Regions from separate parts of the Kitasatospora sp. NPDC008050 genome, predicted to be linked through region 3. Evidence: riboswitches for the same ligand, from Rfam matches in the RefSeq annotation. Region 3 holds a riboswitch; each other region holds the start of a gene.
The links. Region 3 has a riboswitch for cyclic di-AMP ahead of ACFZB9_RS24030 (LysM peptidoglycan-binding domain-containing protein). Riboswitches for the same ligand answer to the same signal wherever they lie in the genome.
Positions count from the first base shown of each region.

Region 1: linked by a shared signal. The riboswitch ahead of ACFZB9_RS27045 (transglycosylase family protein) and the one ahead of ACFZB9_RS24030 (LysM peptidoglycan-binding domain-containing protein) in region 3 are both predicted to bind cyclic di-AMP.
Region 2: linked by a shared signal. The riboswitch ahead of ACFZB9_RS35255 (transglycosylase family protein) and the one ahead of ACFZB9_RS24030 (LysM peptidoglycan-binding domain-containing protein) in region 3 are both predicted to bind cyclic di-AMP.

Region 1 is NZ_JBIBIJ010000016.1:69,750-77,470, reverse strand. It holds gene ACFZB9_RS27070 (SpoIIE family protein phosphatase) at 1-170, opposite strand, end outside; gene ACFZB9_RS27065 (APC family permease) at 257-1,897, opposite strand; gene ACFZB9_RS27060 (hypothetical protein) at 2,304-3,488, opposite strand; gene ACFZB9_RS27055 (hypothetical protein) at 3,636-4,226, opposite strand; gene ACFZB9_RS27050 (PPOX class F420-dependent oxidoreductase) at 4,394-4,819, opposite strand; cyclic di-AMP (ydaO/yuaA leader) riboswitch at 5,109-5,277, shown strand; gene ACFZB9_RS27045 (transglycosylase family protein) at 5,346-6,398, shown strand; gene ACFZB9_RS27040 (YchJ family protein) at 6,463-6,924, shown strand; gene ACFZB9_RS27035 (DMT family transporter) at 7,050-7,721, shown strand, end outside.
Region 2 is NZ_JBIBIJ010000030.1:37,488-45,208, reverse strand. It holds gene ACFZB9_RS35270 (ATP-binding protein) at 1-459, shown strand, start outside; gene ACFZB9_RS35265 (DUF397 domain-containing protein) at 741-977, opposite strand; gene ACFZB9_RS35260 (hypothetical protein) at 1,494-2,480, shown strand; cyclic di-AMP (ydaO/yuaA leader) riboswitch at 3,097-3,257, shown strand; gene ACFZB9_RS35255 (transglycosylase family protein) at 3,265-4,458, shown strand; gene ACFZB9_RS35250 (hypothetical protein) at 4,555-5,058, opposite strand; gene ACFZB9_RS35245 (LacI family DNA-binding transcriptional regulator) at 5,110-6,162, opposite strand; gene ACFZB9_RS35240 (glycoside hydrolase family 13 protein) at 6,164-7,721, opposite strand, start outside.
Region 3 is NZ_JBIBIJ010000012.1:181,077-188,797, forward strand. It holds gene ACFZB9_RS24010 (pseudouridine synthase) at 1-400, opposite strand, end outside; gene ACFZB9_RS24015 (carbohydrate kinase) at 525-1,469, shown strand; gene ACFZB9_RS24020 (SAM-dependent methyltransferase) at 1,477-2,247, opposite strand; gene ACFZB9_RS24025 (serine hydrolase domain-containing protein) at 2,579-3,946, shown strand; cyclic di-AMP (ydaO/yuaA leader) riboswitch at 4,198-4,323, shown strand; gene ACFZB9_RS24030 (LysM peptidoglycan-binding domain-containing protein) at 4,329-5,165, shown strand; gene ACFZB9_RS24035 (MarR family winged helix-turn-helix transcriptional regulator) at 5,418-5,840, opposite strand; gene ACFZB9_RS24040 (helix-turn-helix domain-containing protein) at 6,022-7,721, shown strand, end outside.

The sequences.
Region 1 (7,721 bases), on a different contig from region 3:
CCGCGCAGCACGCCCGCCGGGATGGACAGCAGCGTCTCGGCGGCCGCCGTGCAGTCCATGATCCTGCCGCCGCCGTCGACCAGTACCCCTGCCACGCCGTCGAGGAACGGGAAGCGGGAGTCGTCCATGCCGTCCACCTCGCCCGGTCGCGCTCTCTCCTCATCCTCCATCGGACTTCCCTTTTCGGCGCTGCGGCGCTCCGGGCGGTGACCGGACACCACCTGCGGGGCGACGCTCGGCGGCCGGACGGCGACGCTCAGTGGCCGCCCGCGTCGAGCACCTCGACGTCGGAGATGTTCCGCTCGATCTCGGCCGCCGGCAGCGCCACGGCCAGCGCCCAGTAGTAGACGACCAGCGAGAAGACCGCGATCACCAGGATGTCCCACCACAGCGGCAGGTGGTGGGCGGCGCCCACGCCGAACTGGCCCTGCCAGGAGACCACGCCCATGCCCACCAGGTAGACCGGCAGCCACTGGCCGGCCCGGAAGTCCATCCGGGGCGCGCCCGGCAGCCCCTTGGCCTGGGCGTAGGCGGCGTAGGAACCCAGCAGCAGGTAGCCGAGCAGGATCGAGGCGCCCAGGCGCCACAGCGTGTCCCAGCCGGACCAGTAGATGACCAGACTGGCGATGACGAAGGCGAGCGGCGAGACGAACTCGCCGGCGGGCAGCCGGTAGGGCCGCTCCAGGTCGGGGAAGCGCTTGCGCAGCACACCGAAGGCCAGCGGCGCCCCCGCGTACATCAGCACCACCGCCGAGGTGATGAAGCTGACCAGCCGCTGCCAGCTGGGAAAGGGCAGGAAGCAGAGCACGCCCGCCACGAAGGCGACCAGCAGGCCGGCCCAGGGCACCGCGCGGCGGTCGGTGGCCTGCATGGCCTGCGGCGCGTAGCCGTTGCGGCTGAGGCCGTAGGTGATCCGGGAGCTGGAGGTGATGTAGACCAGACCGGTGCCGGCCGGCGAGATGATCGCGTCGATGTACAGCACGGTGGCCAGCCCGCTCAGCCCGATCAGGGTGGCGAGCCCGGCGAACGGGCCGCTGATGCCGTGGTAGGTCAGGTTGCCCCAGCCGCTTGCGAAGGTGTCCGGGGGCAGCGCACCGATGAAGACCACCTGGAGCAGGATGTAGACCAGGCTGCCGATCATCACCGACCCGAGCACCGCGCGGGGGATGTCGCGGCGCGGGTGGGTGCTCTCACCGGCCCACTGGATGGCCTGCTCGAAGCCGAGCAGCGCGAAGATCACGCCACTGGTGCTGATCGCCGAGAGCACGCCGCGGGCGCCGAAGGGCGCGAAGCCCTGCGAGGTGAAGTTGGAGCCGTGGAACTCCTTCGCCCCGAAGATCAGGATCGTCACCACCGGCACGGCGACCTTCCACCAGGTGGCCGCGCTGTTGGTGCGGGCCAGCCACTTGACGCCGAGGAAGTTGATCGCGACGAAGATCGCGAGCAGCACCGCGGCGATCGCGAAGCCCGAGCCGGTCAGCGTCTGGTCCTTGTTCTGGAAGCCGTCCGCCCAGCTCCAGTGCCGGGCGTAGCCGATCATCGCCTGCACCTCGATCGGGGCGATGGTGGCGGCCTGCAGCCAGGTGAACCAGCCGAACGACATGCCGGCGAAGCCACCGAAGGCGTAGTGCGGGTAGCGCGCGGTGCCGCCGGCCACCGGGAAGAGGCCGCCGAGTTCGGCGTGCACCAGGGCCAGCAGCACGATGGCCACCGCGCCCACGCCCCAGGACAGCAGCGCGGCCGGCCCGGCGGCCGTGACGGCCTTCTCGGCCCCGAAGAGCCAGCCGGATCCGATGATCGCCCCGACCGACGCCCACAGCAGGCCGAGCATGCCGACCTCGCGGCGCAGGGCGTGCCGGGGGGAGTTGTTCGGGGGCGCCGGAGCGGGCGTTGCCATGGCATGGGCCTCTCGGACGACGGCAGGGTCAGCCCGACGCTGCCGCAGAACGGCCCCGGCCCGCGTGCCGCACGCCGAACGGGGGGTGCCATCGCCAGCCGTCCGGCCTAGCGGTCGACCAGCCGACGTCTACTGAGATGGATGTGACGGAATATCACATCAGCAAGCGTTGATTTGAGCGCCGCGGCATGCCAGGCTCGTCCCAGCCCCGCCAGGCGCCCGTCACACACCCTCCGACGTAGCCCCGCCACGCACCTCACGCCACCTCACACCACCGCGCGCCACTGCTCGCCGCCGTGCGCGCCCCCAGTCCGGCCTGGGCCGGGAACCATTCCCCTGCCCGGCCCAGGCCCTCAGCCCTCAGCCCTCAGCCCTCAGCATGCGGCATCAGCGAACCGACTCGGCGTCAGCTCGGATCGCGCTCCGCCGAGGCCGCGCGCTGCGCCTCCGCGGCCAGCACCGTCGCCAGGCCCTCGTCGCGGATCCGCCGGTCGAGGTAGAGCAGCCCGTCGGTGAGCGGCAGCAGCGGCGCGGCCAGCGCCGTCGCCAGCCCGTAGGCGAGCAGCACACAGCCGATCAGGAAGAGCACACCGAAGGGCGTGGGCACGCTCTGGGTGACGCTCCCGCCGTACTGGTCGATCCGATCGGTCGTGCTGGTGGTGGCCGACATGACCACCACGCCGATGATCATCGCGGGCACGGTGAGCACCTGGGCGGCGAACGAACCGATCATCCGGACCACGTACGGGATGCCCAGACTGCGCCACCAGGAGCCCTTGTTGAGCCGCCAGGCCCGGCGGATCGCCGCCACCGGCCGCTGGTTCTCCAGCACCACCACCGGCACCAGCAGCGCCAGCCGCACCGCGGCATAGCCGCCGAACACCGCGGCGGGCACCAGCAGACAGGCGAGCAGCACGCCGAAGACGGCCGCACTGCCGGTGGCCAGCCCGATCAGCGCCGCGGGCACCACCGCCGCCAGCAGGCCGCCCAGCGCGGCCAGGCCCAGCAGCAGTTGGGCGCGGGCCACCCGCCCCAGGTAGGGACGGCTCTCCGACCAGAGCCGGCCGGCCGTCACCCGCCGGCCGATCGCTGCGTGCCGCAGCACTGCCGTGCTCACGGTGCTCGCCACCAGCGAGAACCCCCAGAAGCAGCAGAGCAGGACAAGCACCCCGACGACCGCCGTGACACCCACGGTGGCCGCCTGATCGTCGGTCAGCTGGTAGTCCACCTGGTTGCGGGCGTCGTCGATGATGCCGCTGACCGCGCTGTAGCCGACCGCCAGACAGACCCCGCAGAGCCCGAGCACGACCAGCGCCGCGACCGACAGCGGGATCAGCAGCGGCTTGGCGTACTGGCGCAGGGTGCGGAAGACACCGCTGATCACCTCACCGATGCCCAGCGGGGTCAGCGGTATGACGCCGGGCCTGGGCGGCGGCGGCCGGTAGCCCCAGGCGAGGCCGGGCGGCGGCCAGCCACCCTGGTACGGCGCGGGGCCGGGGTACGGTCCCGGGCCCGGGTACCGCGCGGGATCCGGCCGGCGCACCGGCTCCGCGTCCGGATCCGGTGCCCGCCACACATCGTCGGCGCTCATCGCTCTGCTCTCCCCCGTGGTGCTCCGCCCGTGAAGCACCAGAGCGTACGGGAGCCGCCCACTGCGCACAGCCCCGGGGTTGCCGGGCCGGTGTACCGGCCGCCACCAGCGCCGACGCGCTCTCGGCAGCCGGTACGGGCGCGGTGGTCACCCCGTGCTGTACCAGTCCCAGGGCAGCAGCCCGTGGTTCGGCAGGTGCGCCTCGCGGGTGCTGATGGTGATCAGCGGGCGGTCCTTCCAGATGCTCGCGTCGTTGGAGCGCAGGCACAGCTCGGTGCGAGCGTGGTCGGTGTTGGCGACCAGCACGAGCACCGTCTCCTTGCGCAGGTGCTCGAAGACCGCGCGGTCCGGATCGGTCAGCACGGCGCGCAGCCGGGCCCGGTCGGCCAGCCGCAGCCGGCCCCGGTCGCCGTAGCCGAGCGGCCGGGCCTCGGCGGTCGTTCTGGCCACGCCCCGAGCGAGTATCAGCAAGGGCAGCAGGGTGGGGATCCGGCCCGGATCGGTGACCCCCTCCCCCTGGGCCGCGCGATAGATGGCCAGGCCCAGCAGCGTGCGCACGGCCTCCAGGTCGCCGCCGGCGACTCTGGGGTCATGGCCGGCGGCCCAGCGGGTCAGACCGAGGGCCCAGTACATCGACACCTCCAGCGCCGAGGCCTTGCCCATCAGCGCGGAGTCCACCTCCCACCACCAGTGCGGATCGCCCTCGGCCGCTTCGACGGCCGGCTCCAGCTCGTGCACAGCCCACCTCCCGGTGCGCCCGCCCACACCCGGGCCCGGGCGCGCCCTTCTATCGTGCTGCGCACGCGCCGCGGTGTCCGTCGATCGGGCAAACCCGCGCACCGGGCCGGCCGGGCCGCCGCACCGGCCCGCCCGGCCCGGTTTCACACCCCTGTTCCGCCCTGGGCTCAGGGGGTCTGGCCGTAGAAGTGCTCCACGTGCAGCTTGACCACGAGCCGGCGATCGCGGACCATCGCGGCCCGGTAGTCGTCCCAGTCGGGGTGCTCGCCGTCGAGCGTGCGGTAGAGGTCGATCAGTTCCTCCACCGTGTCGTCGTCGGGCGCCGCGGCCACCGGCGTCAGCTCGGCGGTGCCCTCGGCCACCGCCCAGGTCCAGAAGTCCTCGCTGGTCGCGTACAGGCTCGCCCGCGGGTCCCGGGCCAGGTTCTTCGCCTTCACCCGGTCCGCCGTGACGGAGACCCGGATCAGCTCCTCGGCCGGGTCGAAGGCGTAGCGGATGTTGGACAGCTGCGGCCGCCCGTCCCGCTTCAGGGTCACCAGCACCCCGTTGGTCCGGGAGGCGAAAAGCTCACGGATCTTGGCATCGTCGGCCATGGGCCTCTCCTCTGCGTCGAGTTGACGGTTCTTCGGTCGATGACGGTTCCAGCGCCCAACCTAGCTGCGGACAGTGGGCCGCCGGGCGGCTTGGGTGCCGACCGGGCGGGCGGACCTGACGCAGTACGCGCAAGAGGTGTCGGTACAGAGCATCGCGCAGCTTCCGTGATTCTTGTGTGACGTGTGCGATGCGGGGTTGTTATCGGAGTGATGATCCGTCTAGTCTCCCTGCAACCCGCCTACGCGGGTGCCCGGACGAGGTACGCCGAGTCCTGCCCACCGCGCTCCGGGTCCTCGATCACCGACCTCTGGGCAGGGGCGGGGGACCCAGGTTTCAATGCCGTCCCCAACACGGCTAGGGGTGAAGCCGTCCACCGGATCCGTCCGGGCGGACGGCCGGGCCAGCCTCCCGGCCCGAACCCGACAGCTCACCTCGCAGGCGTGCGGAGAGGGATGTTCCATGGGCATATCCGGGGTGTTCTCAGGCCCGGGCCGGCACCGCCGCCCGACCCAGACCGAGCGCGCCGTGACCGCCGCGACGGTGGCCGGCGTCGGCGTCGCCCTGCCGCTGCTCACCGCGACCGGCGCGCACGCCGCCCCGGTCAGCACCTGGGACTCGCTCGCCCAGTGCGTCACCGGCGGCAACTGGACCGCGGACACCGGCGACGGCTACTACGGCGGACTGCATCTCACCCAGCGCCAGTGGGTCGCGAACGGCGGCGACCAGTACGCGGCGCAGGCCTCGCACGCCACCCAGGCGCAGCAGATCGCCGTGGCCGAGCAGTTGCTCGCCGGCCAGGGTCCGAGCGTCTGGGGCAGCTGCGCGGCGGTGGCCGGGCTGACCGCGCCGACCACCAGCACGCCGGTGAGCACGCCGACGCCCGCGCCCCCGGCGACCAGCACGCCGGCCCCGGTCGGCACGCCCACGCCCGTCGGCTCGCCCGCGCCGGTGACCGCGCCCACCACGGCGCCCACGCCCGGCTCCACGCCCACGACGACGCCCACCACCCCGGCGCCGCCCACCACCCCGGCTCCCGGTACGCCGAGCGCCGGCGCCCCCGGCACGGGCATGCCCAGCGGAGCGCCGACGGCGCCGACCACCGCACCGTCCACTGCTCCGACCAGCGGCCCGACCACTGCGACCGCTGCGCCGACCCCGAACGCGCCCGCGCCGGGCACCCCGGCGCCCAGCACCAGCCCGAACCCGACGGCGACCACGCCCCCGGCCGCTCCGACCGCCCCCGGCCCGCAGTCGAGCAGCGCACCGAGCACCCCGTCCCCGCTGGCCCCGGCCCCCGGCAGCGCGCAGACGCCGACCGGCGGCACCACCCCGATCGCCCCCGTGGCACCCGCACCGACCGCGCCCGCGGCCCCGGTCGGCCCCACCGGCCAGGTGGCCCCGACCGGCCAGAGCGACGCCGGTCAGGGCTACACCGTGCAGAGCGGCGACTCGCTCTGGGCCATCGCGACGGACCACCACGTCGACAACTGGCAACAGCTCTACCAGCAGAACCTCGGCACCGTCGGTGGCAACCCCAACCTGATCTTCCCCGGACAGCACCTGCAGCTTCCTTCCTAAGGCCTGTCCGGCGGTGCCCGGTGGGCGGTCACCGGGCACCGCCGGGCACCGTCAGAATGGAGCCATGTCCCGACGCAGCAACCGCACCCGCGCGGCCGAGCCCGCCCCCGTCACCGCGCCCGCCGCGAGCGACGGATCAGTCCCCTGCCCCTGCGGCCTGCCCGCCGCCTACGCCGACTGCTGCCGCCGGCTGCACCGGGGCGAGGCCCAGGCGGCCACCGCCGAGCAGCTGATGCGATCGAGGTTCAGCGCCTTCGTGGTCAACGACGGCGCCTATCTGCTGCGCAGCTGGCACCCGCGGACCCGCCCTGCGGTCGTCGACTTCGACGCGGGGCTGCACTGGCGGCGGCTGGAGATCCTGGGCAGCACCGAGGGCGGCGCGTTCCACCAGGAGGGCACCGTCGAGTTCGTCGCCCACTACGTCGAGCAGAACCTCGACGGCCGGCTGCACGAGAAGAGCCGCTTCGTGCGCCACGAGGGGGCCTGGGTCTACCTGGACGGTGTGATCACGCCGACGCAGGCCTGAGCCGACCGCCGCGACCGCCTTCGCCGCCGTCGCCACCGCCGTCGCCCGAGCCGTCGCCACCGCGAGAGCCTCGGCCACCGATAAATTGCGTGCTGAAAGCTTCGGCTGCCGACTAGTTTGCGCGTATGGACCTCACCGCCAGCGCCGGCACCACCCGACTCAACACCAAGGCGGTGGCCGCGGCCACCGTCTCCGTCCTGCTCTGGGCCTCCTCCTTCGTGGCGATCCGCTCCGCCACCGAGCACTACGGCCCCGGCTCACTGGCCCTGGGCCGCCTCGCGGTCGGCTCGGTGGCGCTGCTCGCGATCTGGGCGGTGCGGGGCGAGGGCCTGCCGCCGCGCGCCTCCTGGCCCGGCATCGCCCTCTGCGGCCTGCTCTGGTTCGGGCTCTACATGCTGGCGCTCAACTGGGGTGAGCAGAAGGTCGATGCGGGCACCGCCGCCATGCTGGTGAACATCGGCCCGCTGGTGATCGCGCTGCTCGGCGGCTGGCTGCTGCGCGAGGGGTTCCCGCGCCGGCTGATGATCGGGATGGCGGTCTCGTTCGCCGGCGCCGTGGTGGTGGGCCTGTCCAAGTCCGGTGGCAGCGGTGCCTCGTATCTCGGCGTGCTGCTCTGCCTGCTCGCCGCGCTGCTCTACGCGGCCGGCGTGGTGGCCCAGAAGCCGGCGCTGCGGCATGCGACTCCGCTGCAGGTCACCGCCTTCAGCTGCCTGATCGGCACGGTGGTCTGCCTGCCGTTCGGCGGCCAGTTGACCGGCCAACTCGCCCACGCCCCGGCCTGGGCCACGCTCGACCTG
Region 2 (7,721 bases), on a different contig from region 3:
GTGGCCTCGGAGTTGGTGACCAACGCCCTGCGGCACGCGATCGGCCAGCTCGCCGCGGCGAGCCTGCCGGGAGCCACCGGCTGTCCGGGCGGCCGTGCCGCGATCCCGGCCCAGCCGTGCGCCGCCCGCTCCGCCGAGGGACACCCGGCCGAGGGACGGCTGCCGATCCGGATCAGCCTGGTCCACCGAGGCTCCCAACTGGTCTGCGCGGTCAGCGATCCGAGCAGCGCCGGCCCGGTCACCCGGGAGGCGGACTTCGTCGCCGAGTCGGGGCGCGGGCTGCACCTGGTCGACTCCTTCAGCCACTCCTGGGGCTGGCACCCGCTGGCCTCCGGGGCCGGCAAGGTGGTCTGGGCGGTATTCCAGGCCGACGGACCGTCAGTCGACCTGTCCGACGCGCTCGCTGACTCCATATCAGGCTCCGCCGCGACGGCCGGACGCCACCGCCGCTCCGCCTGAAGCCCCGCACGTCGAAGCCCTGCAAGCCCGAAACCCCGCAAGCCCGAAACCCCGCGAGGCGCGCCGGCCGGCCGCCCCGGGTCCGAACCGGCCCGGGCTCACGCCCGCCCGGGGCGCGGCCCACGGAGACGGGCACCACACCGGCTCCCCCTCGGCACGCTCCCCGGCCGCACGCCACCAGCAGTGCGCCAACTCCCGAGCCGCGCAACGCCGAACGCCGTCGCGGCCCCTGCTCCCACGACGGCGTGAACCAGCCTGCCCGACCCGGCCCGGTCGGCCGGTCAGGCCACCAGGTAGTCGAACTCCCCGTCCTTGACGCCCAGCAGCATCGCCGCTATCTCGTCACGGGTGTAGATGAGCGCCGGGCCGTCCGGGAAGCGCGAGTTGCGCATCGCGACCGCGCCGTCCGGAAGGGCGGCGAACTCCACGCAGTTCCCCTTGGAGTTGCTGTGCTGACTCTTCTGCCAGACCACGCCATCGAGGTCCGCAGCAGCCATGCCGTTGTACGTGTGGTGCATAGAAATCTCCCAAGAGCCTGGAGTGCTCGTACTGCTCGGCGCCCAACCGCTCCGGCCGCCGGCCGCCTCCGGCTCGTACGGGCAGGGCAGATGCCTTACTACTCGTAATGATAACGCTAATGCACGTGCATCGGCATGTGATTTTGCGCGTGCAGCTGCCTGTACAAGAGGTGACCAAACCGCCTCCCGGCGGTCTCATCAGGTACCCCTATTCGGACATTTGACAGCAAATCAGCAGACTGTCCGTGACCCCGTGTTTGAAGGACGGCCGGAGAGGCTGACCGGTTCGACCATTGACACGCGGTTCGGTTGATCAACTTCGCAGCCAATTCCTCACACTCCGTCACACTGACCGGATTGGGCTGGCGATTTGTCAGCGGTTGCCCGAAATATCCGGCTACCGACCAGGCCCACGGGCCGCCGGGCGGCAGCTGATATTCCGGTGGATATGCGACAGACGTGCGGTAACGGCAGCCGAATGCCGGATGCCCCGGCGCATGTCCTACGATCTCCGCCATGAGCACTGCAGCCATCCCGGGCGCGCCACTACCCGTCCGCACGCCAGGCTCCCGCGCGCGGGGGCGCCATCGTCGACCCGAACGGCCAGAGCTGCCGGTCGGCGCCCCGGCCCTCGTGCTCGCCGTCCCGGCCGAGCCGACGCCGCAGGCGGTCGCGGTGGTGGACGAACTGCTCTCGATTCTCCGCGGTGAGCAGCCCGGGATCCTGGCAGCGGCCGGCTGGCTGCCCGCCGCACCCTCACCGGCGCACGACGCCGCACAGGCCCAAGCGGTCGACGCCGACGCCGCAGCGCAGGCCGCCGAGCAGGCGGACCGGGCGACCGCGGCCCCGACGGTGCAGCAGGTCGACACGGTCGAGAGCCTGATCGCCGGCGCACTGGCGGCCGGGATGCCCGCCCCGGTGCTGGTGCCGCTGCTGCCCGGCCCGCACGGCTACCTGACGGAGCTGCACGGCCTGGCCGCGCGCACCGGCGCCCCGGTGACCGACGTGCTCGGCCCCCACCCGCTGCTCGCCGAGGCCGTGCACGTGCGCCTCTCCGAGGCCGGTCTGGCCCGCGCCGACCGCGCCCGCCTGTTCGCCATCGCCACCGCCGCGGACGGCGTGGTGCTGACCACGGCCGGTGGCGAGGACGCCGCGGCGGCGGCCGGGATCACCGGCGTGCTGCTCGCCGCCCGCCTGGCGGTGCCCGTGGTGGCCGCGGCCCTGGACGTGCCCGGCGCGGTGGCCGGTGCCGTCGACCACCTGCGGGCCACCGGCTCCCAGCGCCCGGCGCTGGCTCCGCTGGTGATCGGCCCCGAGGTCGCCGAGGACCTGCTGCTCGCGGCGAGCGAGGAGACCGGCTGCCCGAGCGCGGCCGTGCTCGGCGCCTACCCGACCCTCGGTCAGCTGATCGCCTCGGCCTACCTGGCCGCACTGCCGGAGCCGGTGGCCGAGCCGCTGCCGACCGAGGAGCCGCCCGCCGAGGAGCCCGCCGCCGGCGAGTGACCCACTGACCAACGCGGCCGTGCCGGCCCCGGACAGGCCGATGGCCCCGTTCCCAGCCCTGGGAGCGGGGCCATCGGCCTGTCCGGGGCCCTGTTCATCGGTGGGTCGGCGACGGGTCAGTGGCGCACATGTGGCGGTTTGGTGACGGTCCAGTGTCCAAGCGGGAGTGGGCAAGCGGACCCGTCGAGCCGACCGGTCGGTCGGGGCTGCGAGCTGACGCGATGACAGAAGGGGTAAAACGGACATTCGGTCGATGTCGACCGGTGCGCCACACAGGGCCTTTCGTCTCACCGACGACCGGTCAGGGCACCTCGGTCCGATCGGCCGACCCCTTGATCATCAAGGCCGGGAACGGACAGACCATCAGCACGTCCACCCCTGAGCCGACGGCACATCCCGTACTCCGCAGGCCGGTTGCACGCCCTCGCCGCACCCCTCCCCCGACGCCCTCTCAGGTATGCCCCCGGGGCGATCTTGAAGGTTCCATGGCGGCCCTGTGACGGCCATCACAGCTGTTTGCGGATTCAACTTATCTCTGTCTAACGTGCTCCCCGTTCGTGGTCACACGGACCCAGCACAGCCGGACGCCGAGTCCTGCCACCGGATGCGCTGGCAGCGCGAAAACGCACCACGGCAGGAGCGGGGGAACCAGGTAAGCCGCCCCGGCACCCGGTCCTCGGACCGAGTGACGGAGCTAGGGGTGAAGCCGCGCAGCGCGCGGCCGGGCAACTCCAGTCCGAATCCGACAGCTCACCTCGTAGGCGTAGGAGAGGAACGCGTCTTCATGCTGCCCACCACTGGCACGACCCGTCCGTCCCGCACCGCTCGCCGGGCGATCGCCGCCACCGGCCTGCTCGGTCTCGGTCTTGCCCTGCCGTGCATCACGGCCACCACCGCCTCCGCCGCTCCCGTCTCCACCTGGGACAAGGTCGCCCAGTGCGAGAGCAGCGGCGACTGGAGCATCAACACCGGCAACGGCTACTACGGCGGCCTGCAGTTCAGCGCCTCCACCTGGGCCGCCTACGGCGGCACCCAGTACGCCGCGCAGGCCGACCAGGCCACCAAGGACCAGCAGATCGCGGTCGCCGAGAAGGTGCTCGCCGACCAGGGCCCCGGCGCCTGGCCGGTCTGCTCCGTCCAGGCGGGTCTGACCCAGGGCGGCACCCCCGCCGCCGTGAACCCCGGCGCCCCGGCCACCAGCACCCCGGCCACCAGCACCCCGGCCCAGCCGAGTGCCCCCGCGCAGCCCAGCGCCCCGCAGGGCTCGCAGAACGCCACCCAGGGCGGCAAGGGCGGCCAGGGCCACTGGAACCACCAGTGGAACGGCACCAAGAACGCCGGCGACCAGACCTACACCGTGGCGCGCGGCGACTGGCTCTCCACCATCGCCCAGAGCCACCACGTGGCCGGCGGCTGGCAGAAGCTGTACGAGCTCAACAAGTCGGTCCTGAGCGCCGGTCCTGACGTGCTCTACCCGGGCCAGCAGCTGAGCCTGGGCGGCTCGGCCACCGCCGCCCCCCAGAGCAGCGACAGCACCCCGGCCGCCAGCACCCCGGCGCCGGCCGTCAACGCCCAGGCCACCGCCTCCACCACCACCGCCGCCCCGGCGCCCGCCTCCGGCGCGATGGCCACCGCCATCGCCTTCGCGGAGTCGAAGGTCGGTCAGGCCTACATCTACGGCGGCACCGGCAACGGTGGCTGGGACTGCTCCGGCCTGACCCAGGCCGCGATGGCCTCGGCGGGCATCTCCATCCCGCGGGTGGCCGCCGACCAGGCCGCCGCCAGCACCCCGGTGTCGATGAACAGCCTGCAGCCGGGCGACCTGCTGTTCTGGTCCAACAACGGCCAGAACTCGGGCGTCTACCACGTCGCCATCTACGTCGGCAACGGCCAGTTCGTCGAGGCCGCCAACCCGAGCGCGGGCGTGAAGTACGAGACCATCAGCAACTACGCCCCGGACTTCGCCGGCCGGGTCTGAACCTGACGGCACAGCGCTGAGCAGCCGCTGGACAGCAACGAGGGCCGCCTCCCCACTCTCCGGGAGGTGGCCCTCGGCCGATCCGGTGAACCGGCGTCACGGCGCTTTCGGCTGCCGGCGCCGGGCGAACCAGACCAGCGCGACGAAGACCGCCGCGCCGATCACCGCGCCGATCAGGCTGGCCCCGCGGAACCAGGGAGCGTTCACGTCCATCGTGCGCTGCCCCGCGTGCGCACCGCTGCCGTCGCCGACCACCACGCCCAACGTCCACAGGTTCGGCAGCGCCAGCACCAGGGCGACCGCCACCCAGGCCGCCGAGACCTTCCAGGACCGGCGCCGGCGCAGCCCGAACCAGGCCACCAGGAGCGGCAGCAGGGTGCAGGTGACGCCGGTGAGCAGGCCGAAGACCAGTCCGCTGGAGAGCCGGCCGTGCACGCTGTCGCCCACCTGCTGGGCCCACCAGCGCGGGACGGTGGCGGCCCACAGGAAGTAGAGGCCGATCAGTGCGGCCAGCGAGCAGCCGCCGAGCAGCAGTCGGCGCCGCCAGTCCGGGCGGGCTGGCGGCGCCGTTTCGTCGGGTCGCTGCGAGGTGGCTCCCATGCCTCGATGCTGGCACCGGTGGATCTTCGGCGCCTGTCGGGCCGGGACCGACTAGTCCCCGCGGTGGGGCCTGGCCCCGGTGGAGCCGCGCATCACCAGCTCCGGCTGGAACATGTACTCCACCCGCTGGGCCGGCTCGCCGCCGACCTCCTCCAGCAGCGCGTCGACGGCGGCGGTGGCCATCGCCTCCACCGGCTGACGGATCGTGGTGAGCGGAGGCTCGGTGAAGGCGATCAGCGGTGAGTCGTCGAAGCCGACCACCGAGATGTCGCCGGGCACGGCGAGCCCGCGCTGACGCACCGCGCGGATCGCGCCCAGCGCCATCAGGTCGCTGCCGCAGACGATCGCGGTGCAGCCGCGGTCGAGCAGCACACCGGCCGCCGCATGGCCGCCCTCCACGCTGAACAGCGTGTGGTGCACCAGCTCGTCCAGCTCCTCGTCCCCGACGCCGAGCACCGAGCGCATGGCCGCGGTGAATCCCTCGATCTTGCGCAGCACCGGCACATAGCGGCGCTGACCGACCGCCAGGCCGATCCGCTCGTGGCCGAGCTCGGCCAGGTGCTGGACCGCCATCCACATCGCCGCCCGGTCGTCGGGCGAGATGAACGGCGCGGCGACCTTCTCGCTGTAGCCGTTGATCAGCACGAACGGCACCCGGCGCCCGGTCAGTTTGGCGTACCGGTCGTGGTCGGCGGTCGAATCGGCGTGCAGGCCGGAGACGAAGACGATGCCCGCCACCCCCCGCTCGACCAGCATCTCGACCAGTTCGTCCTCGGTCGATCCGCCCGGGGTCTGGGTGCAGAGCACCGGGGTGTAGCCGTGCCGGCTGAGCTGCTGCTCGATGACCTGGGCCAGTGCGGGGAAGATCGGGTTGCTCAGCTCCGGGGTGATCAGCCCGATCAGGCCCGCGCTGCGCTGGCGCAGCCGGGTCGGCCGCTCGTAGCCGAGCACGTCGAGGGCGGCCAGCACGGTCTGCCGGGTGGCGGCGGAGACGCCCGCCTTGCCGTTGAGGACGCGGCTGACGGTGGCCTCGCTGACCCCCGCCTGCGCCGCGATGTCCGAGAGTCGCGCCGTAGTCACGAGCCCAGAGCCTATTGCAACCATGTCAGACCGCCCACCAGCTGGTGCTGTCGGGCGCGAGCAGCCCGGGCTCGACCTGCCCGGTGGAGCTGAGCAGCAGCCGGCCCTCGGTGGCGAACACCACCGCCTCGGCGGTGGTGTTGACCAGGCAGAGGAAGGAGTCGCGGCGGAAGGCGAGCACGCCCTCGGGGGCCGGCAGCCAGGTCAGCTCGCCGCCCGCACCGAGCGCCGGGTCGGCGCGGCGGATGGCCAGCGCGCTGCGGTAGAGCTCCAGGGTGGAGGTCGGGTCGCCGGTCTGCGCCTCGACGCTGAGGCCGGCCCACTCGGCGGGCTGCGGCAGCCAGCTCGGGCCGCCCTCGACGGGGCCGAAGCCGTAGGGCGCGGCCTCGCCGGACCACGGGATCGGCACCCGGCAGCCGTCGCGGAAGCCGTCCTGCCCGCTGGCGCGGAAGAACGAGGGGTCCTGACGGACCTCGTCGGGCAGGTCGGTGACGTCCGGCAGGCCGAGTTCCTCGCCCTGGTAGAGGTAGGCCGAGCCCGGCAGCGCGAGCATCAGCAAGGTGGCCGCGCGGGCGCGGCGCAGGCCGAGTTCGCGGTCGCCGCGCTCGCGGATCTGGGTGCCGCCGGGCGGGTTGGCGAAGCGGGTGGCGTGCCGGGTGACGTCGTGGTTGGAGAGCACCCAGGTGGCGGGGGCGTCGACCGGGCGCATCGCGGCCAGCGAGGAGTCGATCACGGCGCGCAGCTCGGCGGCGTCCCAGGCGGTGCCCAGGTACTGGAAGTTGAAGGCCTGGTGCAGCTCGTCGGGGCGCACGTAGTTCGCGGTGCGCTCCACGGTGGGGGTCCAGGCCTCGGCCACCGCGATCCGCTCGCCCGGGTACTCGTCGAGGATCCGGCGCCAGGCGCGGTAGATCTCGTGCACACCGTCCTGGTCGAAGAACGGCATCACGTCGTTGCCGAGGAGCTTGAGCTGGTCGTGGCTGCCGAGGTCGGGCAGGCCGGGGGCCTTGACCAGACCGTGCGCGACGTCGACCCGGAAGCCGTCGACGCCCATGTCCAGCCAGAAGCGCAGGATCGAGCGGAACTCGTCGGCGACCGCGGGGCTGTCCCAGTTGAAGTCGGGCTGCTCGGGGGCGAACAGGTGCAGGTACCAGTCGCCCGGGGTGCCGTCGGGGTCGGTGCTGCGGGTCCAGGCCGGGCCGCCGAAGATGGACTCCCAGTCGTTGGGCGGCAGTTCGCCACTCTCGCCCTTGCCGGCGCGGAAGTGGTAGCGCTCGCGCAGCGGCGAGCCGGGGCCCTCGCGCAGCGCCCGCTGGAACCACTCGTGCTGGTCGGAGGAGTGGTTGGGGACCAGGTCCACGATGATCCGCAGGCCCAGTTCGTGGGCGTCGCGGATCAGCGCGTCGGCGTCCAGCAGGGTGCCGAACATCGGGTCCACCGCGCGGTAGTCGGCCACGTCGTAGCCGGCGTCGGCCTGCGGGGAGGCGTAGAACGGGGAGAGCCAGACCGCGTCGACGCCGAGGTCGCGCAGGTAGGGCAGCCGGCTGCGGACGCCCGGCAGGTCGCCCATGCCGTCACCGTTGGCG
Region 3 (7,721 bases):
CGAGCTCGTGGCGCAGCCGGGAGAGCGCGGTCTGCACCACATGGCTGCCGCGCGGGGTGGTGGCCAGGAAGTGCGGTTTGTCGACCACCACCAGGTGCTCGTCCCGGTGGATCACCGCCAGCTCGAAGGGCACCGGCACCTCGGGCGGCAGGTCACGGTGGAACCAGACACTGGTGCCGGGCCGGAACCGGGTGTCGGGGCCGACCGGCCCGTCCGCCCCGATGATCTCGCCGGACCGCAGCATCTGCGCCAGCCGGTCCGCGACCTGGTCCGGCAGCCGGTGCGCCAGGTACTCGGCCACCGTCGCCCAGGGGCCCTCGGCCGGCAGTCGCACCCGCACCGGATCCACGCCGTGCCGCTGCGGCAGGGGGGCGGGCACCGGCTTCGTCCTGCGTCTCATTCCGGCAAGCCTACGGCCGCCGGGCCCCCGGGTGTTCCCCGCCGCGGCCCCCGGGTGTTCCCCGCCGACCGCCGGCCCGCGAAGATGGGTACCCCGCCACGACCAGCCCGGGAGCCTGAGCAGGATGACCGACTTCCTCGTCATCGGTGAGTGCGTCGCGGACATCGTCCGCGCTCCCGGCCACCACGACGTCCCGCACCCCGGTGGCAGCCCGGCCAACGTCGCCTACGGCCTGGGCCGGCTCGGGCACCCCACCGCGCTGCTCACCCAGCTGGGCGCGGACCGGCTCGGCGAGCTGATCACCACCCACCTGCGTTCGGCCGGTGTCGAGCTGCTGACGGACGGCCGGCCGCCGGCCGCCACCCCGAGCGCGATCGTCACCCTGGACGCCCAGGGGCGGGCCGACTACACGTTCGACATCCACTGGTCGCTCGCCCCCACGACCCCCGCCGTCACGGCCCCGCACGTGCACTTCGGCTCGCTCGCCGCGCTGCTCGCACCCGGCGCCGAGGCCACCGCGGACCTGGTGACGGGGCTGCGCGCGGGCGCGACGGTCAGCTACGACCCCAACATCCGCCCGGCCCTGCTCGGTTCGCCCGCCGCGGTGCGGGCCCGGGTGGAGCGCTGCGTGGCGCTCAGCGACCTGGTCAAGGCCAGCGACGAGGACCTCCACTGGCTCTACCCCGAGCTCTCCCCCGAGCGGGCCGCCGCGCGTTGGCTCGCCCTCGGCCCGGCGCTGGTGCTGGTGACCAGGGGCGGCGCGGGCGCCCTCGCCGTCACCCGCGGTGCGCGGGCCGAGGGACCGGCCACGGCGGCCGAGGTGGTGGACACGGTCGGCGCCGGCGACTCCTTCATGTCCGCGACCCTGGACGCGCTCGCCGCCCGCGACCTGCTCGGTGCCGGCGCCCGCGATGCGCTGGCGAGCCTCACCGAGGCGGCACTGGCCGCCCTGCTGCGGCACGCCGGCGCGGCGGCCGCCGTCACGGTCTCCCGTGCCGGGGCCAATCCGCCCGACCACGGCGAGCTGGCCGCGGCGCTGGCCGGCGCCGCGGGGCCGTCCGCCTCCTGAGGAGGGGTCAGGCCTTGCGCCCGACGCCCGCGTACATCCAGCGGGTGGTGGCCTCGGTGGCGGCGTCCGGGCGCCAGAGCGGCACGAACTCGACACCGGGCTCCAGCAGTTCCCAGCCGTCGAACAGCCCGGTCACCTCCTCGCGGCCGCGCAGCCGGATGCCCGAGGCGGTCTTGTCCCAGGTCTTGGCCACCTCGGCAGCCCGCTCGGGATTGCCCTCGTGGGTGCTGTGCGAGAGCAGCAGGTAGCTGCCCGGCGCGACCCGCTCGCGTACCTGCTCCACCGCGTGCCGCGCCTGCTCGTCGCTGACGAAGTGCAGCAGCGCCAGCAGCAGCACGGCCACCGGCTGCGAGAAGTCCACCAGTGCACGCAGCTCGGGGCGTTCGAAGAGCTCGTCCAGCTCCCGGACGTCCCCGGTCAGCACCGTGGTGCTGCGGTTGTCGGCCAGCAGCGCGCGCCCGTGGGTGAGCACGATCGGGTCGTTGTCGACGTACACCACCCGGGCATCGGGGGCGATGGTCTGCACCACCTCGTGCACATTGCCGGGCGAGGGCAGACCGGCACCGATGTCGATGAACTGCCGGATACCGGACTCCGCGGCCAGCCGCACCGCCCGCCGCAGGAAGGCGCGGTTCTCCCGGGCCGCCGCCGGTATGTCCGCCGAGGCGCTGATCGCGTGCTCGGCGGCCTGGCGGTCCGGCGGGAAGTTGTCCTTGCCGCCGAGCCAGTAGTCATAGATCCGCGCGGGGTGCGGGCGGTCCGTCTGAAGCCGCGTCATATCACTGTCGTTTCGGGACTGATGCACCCGTCTCCCCCTCTGTTCCAGCGGCCCGTGGTCGCGCGGCCGGGGGCAGCATAGCGGGAGGGGGGATCCGCGCTGGTCGGCGGGGCGGCGACGCGGTGCCGGCCGGGGTTGCGAGGTGTCGCATGCGTGAGCCCCTCTTAATGCCGAGCCACACGGCGCGGGCGCCGGTAGGGTCGAGCGGTTCGACCTTCTCCAGCCCTCCCAGCTGCGAATGTGAGATCAGATGACGTACCAGTCCGACGAGTTGCCGATCAACCAGGCGCGGGCCGACGAGCTGCCCATCCCTGCCCTGGCCGTCGGCGAGCTGCTGCCCGAGACCCGTCGGGCCCTGCTGCACCGCCTCGCCGTCGGACAGGCGCGGGGCCGGACGCCCTCGCTGGTCGGCGCGGTGGCCCGCGGCGGCCACCGGGTCTGGAGCGGTGGCCGGAGCATGATCGAGGGCCACGCGCCGGACGAGAACACGCAGTACCGGATCGGCTCGATCACCAAGTCCTTCGTGGCGGTGCTGGTGCTGCGCCTGCGCGACGAGGGCCTGCTCGACCTGTCCGATCCGCTGGAGCAGCACCTGCCGGGGACCTCCGCCGGGCGGGCCACGATCCGCGAACTGCTCAGCCACACGGCCGGGCTGGCCGCCGAGACGCCGGCCCCCTGGTGGGAGCGGACCGACGGCTCGCACCGCCCGGAGCTGGGCAACCTGCTGGAGGAGCAGCCGTTCCGCCACCCGGCCGGTGAGCGCTACCACTACTCCAACCCCGGCTACGCGCTGCTCGGCGCACTGGTGGCCAAGGTGCGCCGGCTGCCGTGGGGCGAGGTGCTGCGCCAGGAGGTGCTCGATCCGCTCGGCCTGAGCCGCACCACCGTGCTGCCGCAGGCTCCGCACGCGGGCGGGTTCGCCGTGCATCCGTGGGCGGATGTGATGCTCCCCGAGCCCCTCACCGACACCGGCCTGATGGCGCCGGCCGGCCAGCTCTGGTCCACGGCCGCCGACCTCGCCCGCTGGGCCTGCTTCCTGGCCGGCACCCTCCCGGGCGGCACGGAGAAGGTGCTGGCCCCCGCCAGCCTGGCCGAGATGCGCCGCCCGGCCGCCGGCCCGGACAGTGACGACTGGACCTCCTGCTACGGCCTGGGCCTGCAGCTGCTCCGGCAGGACGGACGGCTGCTGGCCGGTCACACCGGTTCGATGCCCGGCTTCCTGGCCTACCTGTGGTTCAGCACCGAGGACGACGTGGCGGCGATCACCCTCAGCAATGTCACCGCCGGCTCCGCGCTCGCGACGGTCGCTCCCGACCTGCTCCGGATCGTGGCCGAGCGCGAACCGCTGCTGCCCGCCGCCTGGCGCCCGTTCACCGACGCCGATCCCGCCCTGCTGGCGCTGACCGGCCCCTGGTACTGGGGCCCCACGGCGCTGGCCCTGCACCTGCGGGCGGACCGGTCCCTGGAGCTCACCGCGCTCAGCGGCCCCGCCCGCACCTCCCGCTTCGCGCCCGAGCCGGACGGCAGCTGGACCGGCCTGGACGGCTACTACGCGGGCGAGCCGCTGCGTGTGGTGCGCGCCGAGGACGGCGCGGTCAGCCACCTCGACCTGGCCGGCTTCGTGCTGACCCGCGGCCCCTACCACCCGGCCGCGGCGGTGCCCGGCGACGTCGACCCGCAGGGTTGGCACGCGGGCTGACGGGGGGCGGGCTGACGGAATTTCATATCACGGGGCGATAACGATGCGAATCGTTATCGCCCCTCCAGCTTCGGCATGAGACACCTCACATTGCCCTGTGACAGGTCCTTCTGGCTTGAGATAGGACCTTCGACCTGTCTACGGTGCATGCCGTTCGTCTCCACACGAACCCCGCTCCCCGGAACGCCGAATCCTGCCGCCGGATGGAACGGGCACTGTGCACCACAGCACCACGGCAGGGGCGGGGGACCCAAGGTAAGTCGCCCCACCTGGAGCACGACTCCGGGCGGGGCTAGGGGTGAAGCCGCGCATTGCGCGGCCGGGCAACTCCAGCCCGAATCCGACAGCTCACCTCGCAGGCGTGGGAGAGGAAAAGCTTTTCATGATGTCCGTCAACGGTCGTCCCAGCCTGCCCAGCCGCGCCACCATCAAGCGCGCGATCGCCACCGCCGTCATCGTGGCCGCCGGCGCCGGTCTGCCCATGATCACCGCCGGTGGCGCCAGCGCCGCTCCGCTCCACTCCGGTTCGCACGGCCACGCCGCGCAGCACCAGTCGGCGGCTGTCGCCCCGGCCGCGGCCCCCCAGGCCGCCACCCCCGCCGCGGCCCCGGCCGCCCAGGCTCCCGCCGGCTACACCGTGCAGGACGGCGACTGGCTGTCCAAGATCGCCACCAGCCACAACGTGCAGGGCGGCTGGCAGAAGCTCTACGACCTGAACAAGTCGGTGCTCGTCGGCGGCCCGGACATGATCTACCCCGGCCAGCACCTCGCGCTGGGCGACGGCCAGGCTCCGGCCCAGGCGCAGACCCCCGCCCCGGCCCAGGCTCCGGCTGCGACCCAGGCGCCGGCTCCGGCTCCGGCTCCGGCTCCGAAGAGCGCCCCGGCCGCCCCGGTCGCCACCGCTGCTCCGGCCCTGAGCGCCAACGCCAGCGTCGCCTCGCTGCAGGCGCTCGCCGCCTCGATCGTCCCGGCCGACCAGCTGGCGTCGTTCGACCAGATCATCACCCACGAGAGCGGCTGGAGCGTCACCGCCACCAACCCGAGCTCCGGCGCCTACGGCCTGCCGCAGGCCCTGCCCGGCAACAAGATGGCCTCGGTCGGCTCGGACTGGGCGACCAACCCCGCCACCCAGATCAAGTGGGCGCTGCAGTACATGAACCAGACCTACGGCAGCCCGAACCAGGCCTGGGTCTTCTGGCAGGCCCACCAGGCGTACTGATCACCCCGGTGATCAGCGGTCCCGGGTCGGGCTCCGCCGAGCGGTAGCGCCCGGCGGATCTCACCCGGCAGATCGCGCCCAACGAATCGCGCCCCACGAATCGCACTCAGCGGATCGCTTCAGCCGTCGGCCGGACCACGGGTTCCCCAACCCGTGGCCGGCCGACGGCTTTTGGCGCTGCCGCCTCCTCGTGCGTCGGGCGTCGGGCGCCGTGCGCCGTGCGCCGTGCGCCGTGCGTCGGGCGATCCGGTGTCAGTCCGCCGCGCCGTACCGCACCAGGTAGCCCGCCAGCCGCGCGATGTCCTCGTCGGTCCATTCCGTGAACCGCTCGGTGAACGACTCGCGGCGCATCTCGTACGCATGCCGGAGCAGTGCCAGGCCCTGCTCGCTCGGGCGCAGGATCTGCCCTCGGTGATCCTCCGGATCCACCTCGCGGCTGAGCAGTCCCAGCTTCTCCAGCGCGCCGACCTGCCGGCTCACGGTCGACTTGTCGAGCATGAAGTAGGCGGCCAGGTCCGCCGCCCGGCAGCCACCGCGTTCGTACATCAGGTCGAGGATGCTGTACGTCACCAGGGAGAGCCCCGGATGCAGCTGTGAGGCCTTGTGCCGGGCCCGCCGGGCGAAGGCGGTCAGCTCGCGCTGGATGATCTCGATCGACTCGTCTCGCCCCGACACGCGTGACCTCTTCCTCTCCCGTAGTGGTTGCGTATTACAACATATTTGCCACTGGCGCCGCCACTGGACCCGCACCGATCGAGACCACAGCATGCCAGACGGCTCGATCACAGCCGGTAATCTGTGGATGACAGATCCGAGAAGTCGCCAAGCGCGGCCTGGCTGGCGTCGCGGGGTGCGCATGGACCTGATTCCACCGGCGGACGGAGCCCCCCGGCCCCGCGACGAGCGCTTCGGCGCCGAGCTGCGCCGGCTGCGCACCGAGCGCGGCCTGTCGCTCAGCGCCCTCTCCCGCCTGCTGCACTACAGCAAGGGCTACCTCAGCAAGATCGAGAACGGCAGCAAGCCCGCCGGCCATGACCTGGCCCGCCGCTGCGACGAGCTGCTGCGCGCCGACGGTTCGCTGCTGCGGCTGACCGAAGCCGCCGAGCCCGGGCCGACCTGGCCCGCCTCCGACAGCGCCCCGCCACCGGAACTCGACCTCCCCTGCCCCTACCTCGGGCTGGCCGCCTTCGGCCCGCAGGACGCCCGCTGGTTCGCGGGCCGCGACAACGCGCTCGCCGCACTGCTCGACCGGCTGGCCGAGCGGGCGGGGCAGGGGCCGCTCGCGCTGGTCGCCCCCTCGGGCGCGGGCAAGTCCTCCCTGCTGCGGGCCGGTCTGCTGCCCGCCCTCCAGCGCGGCGACCTGCCGTCCGCGCACCCTGGGGGCCGCCGCGTGCTGGTCTGCACACCGACCGCGCGGCCGCTCTCGGTCCTGCGTCGACTCCTCGACACCGTGTCGGCCTCCTCCACCGAGCCCGCCCCCGGGCCCGTCCCGCTCCCGTCCCCCAGCACCGAGGCCTCGCCGACACCAACGGCCGAGCCAAGAGTCTCACCCTCTACCTCACCTTCACTTGTGAGCGCGACCGCCGCGGGCCCGGCCCCTGCTCCGGTGCCGGGGGCGGGGTCGGTGCCGGTCGTCGGACCGGCCCTGATCGTGGACCAGTTCGAGGAGGTCTTCACCCTCTGTCCCGATCCCGCCGAGCGGCACGCCTTCATCCAGGCCCTCTGCGAACTCGCCACCGTCCCGGACGGCAGACCCGCCGCCGAGGCCACCCTCGTCGTGCTGGGTGTGCGCGCCGACTTCTGCGGGCGCTGCCTCGATCATCCGGAGCTGGTCCCCGTCTTCACCCGCGGCCTGCTCGCACTGGGTCCGATGACCGGCGCGGAACTCCACGAGGCGATCACCCGCCCGGCCGCGGAGGCCGGCCTGCTGCTGGAGCCTGGGCTGGTCGAAGTCCTGCTGCGCGACCTCGGACCGGTGGAGCTGCCGCCCTCCGGTCCGCCCGACCGGCGTGCCGCGACCGCCGTGCTCCCCCTCCAACCGGGCGTAGCCGGCGTGCTCCCGCTGCTCTCGCACGCGCTGCTCGCCACCTGGCAGTACCGCGAGGGGCGGGCCCTGACCGTGGCGGGCTATCTGCGCACCGGCGGGGTGCACGGTGCGATCGCGGCCACCGCCGAAAGCCTCTTCGCCGGTCTGTCCGCCGACGGTCGGCAGACGGCCCGGCAACTGCTGCTCCGCCTGATCCACCTGAGCGAGGAGAACGAGGCGACCCGCCACCCGGTGGCCCACCAGCAGTTGCTGACCTGGCTGTCCGCTCCCGAACCACCACCGGGTCAGGGCGGGCCGGCCGATCTGCCCGAGGGACGCCCCGCCCGGCCGCTCCCGCGATCACGGCCGCACCCGCGTCAACCGGCGCTGCGACGGCTGCTGCCGCGCACCGCCGCCATGCCCGTACCACTGCCGCGCACTCCGCAGGCCAACCCCGGTCACCGGGCCACGGCGGTGCTCGACGCCTTCGTCCATGCCCGGCTGATCACCGTCGACAGCCAGACGGTGCT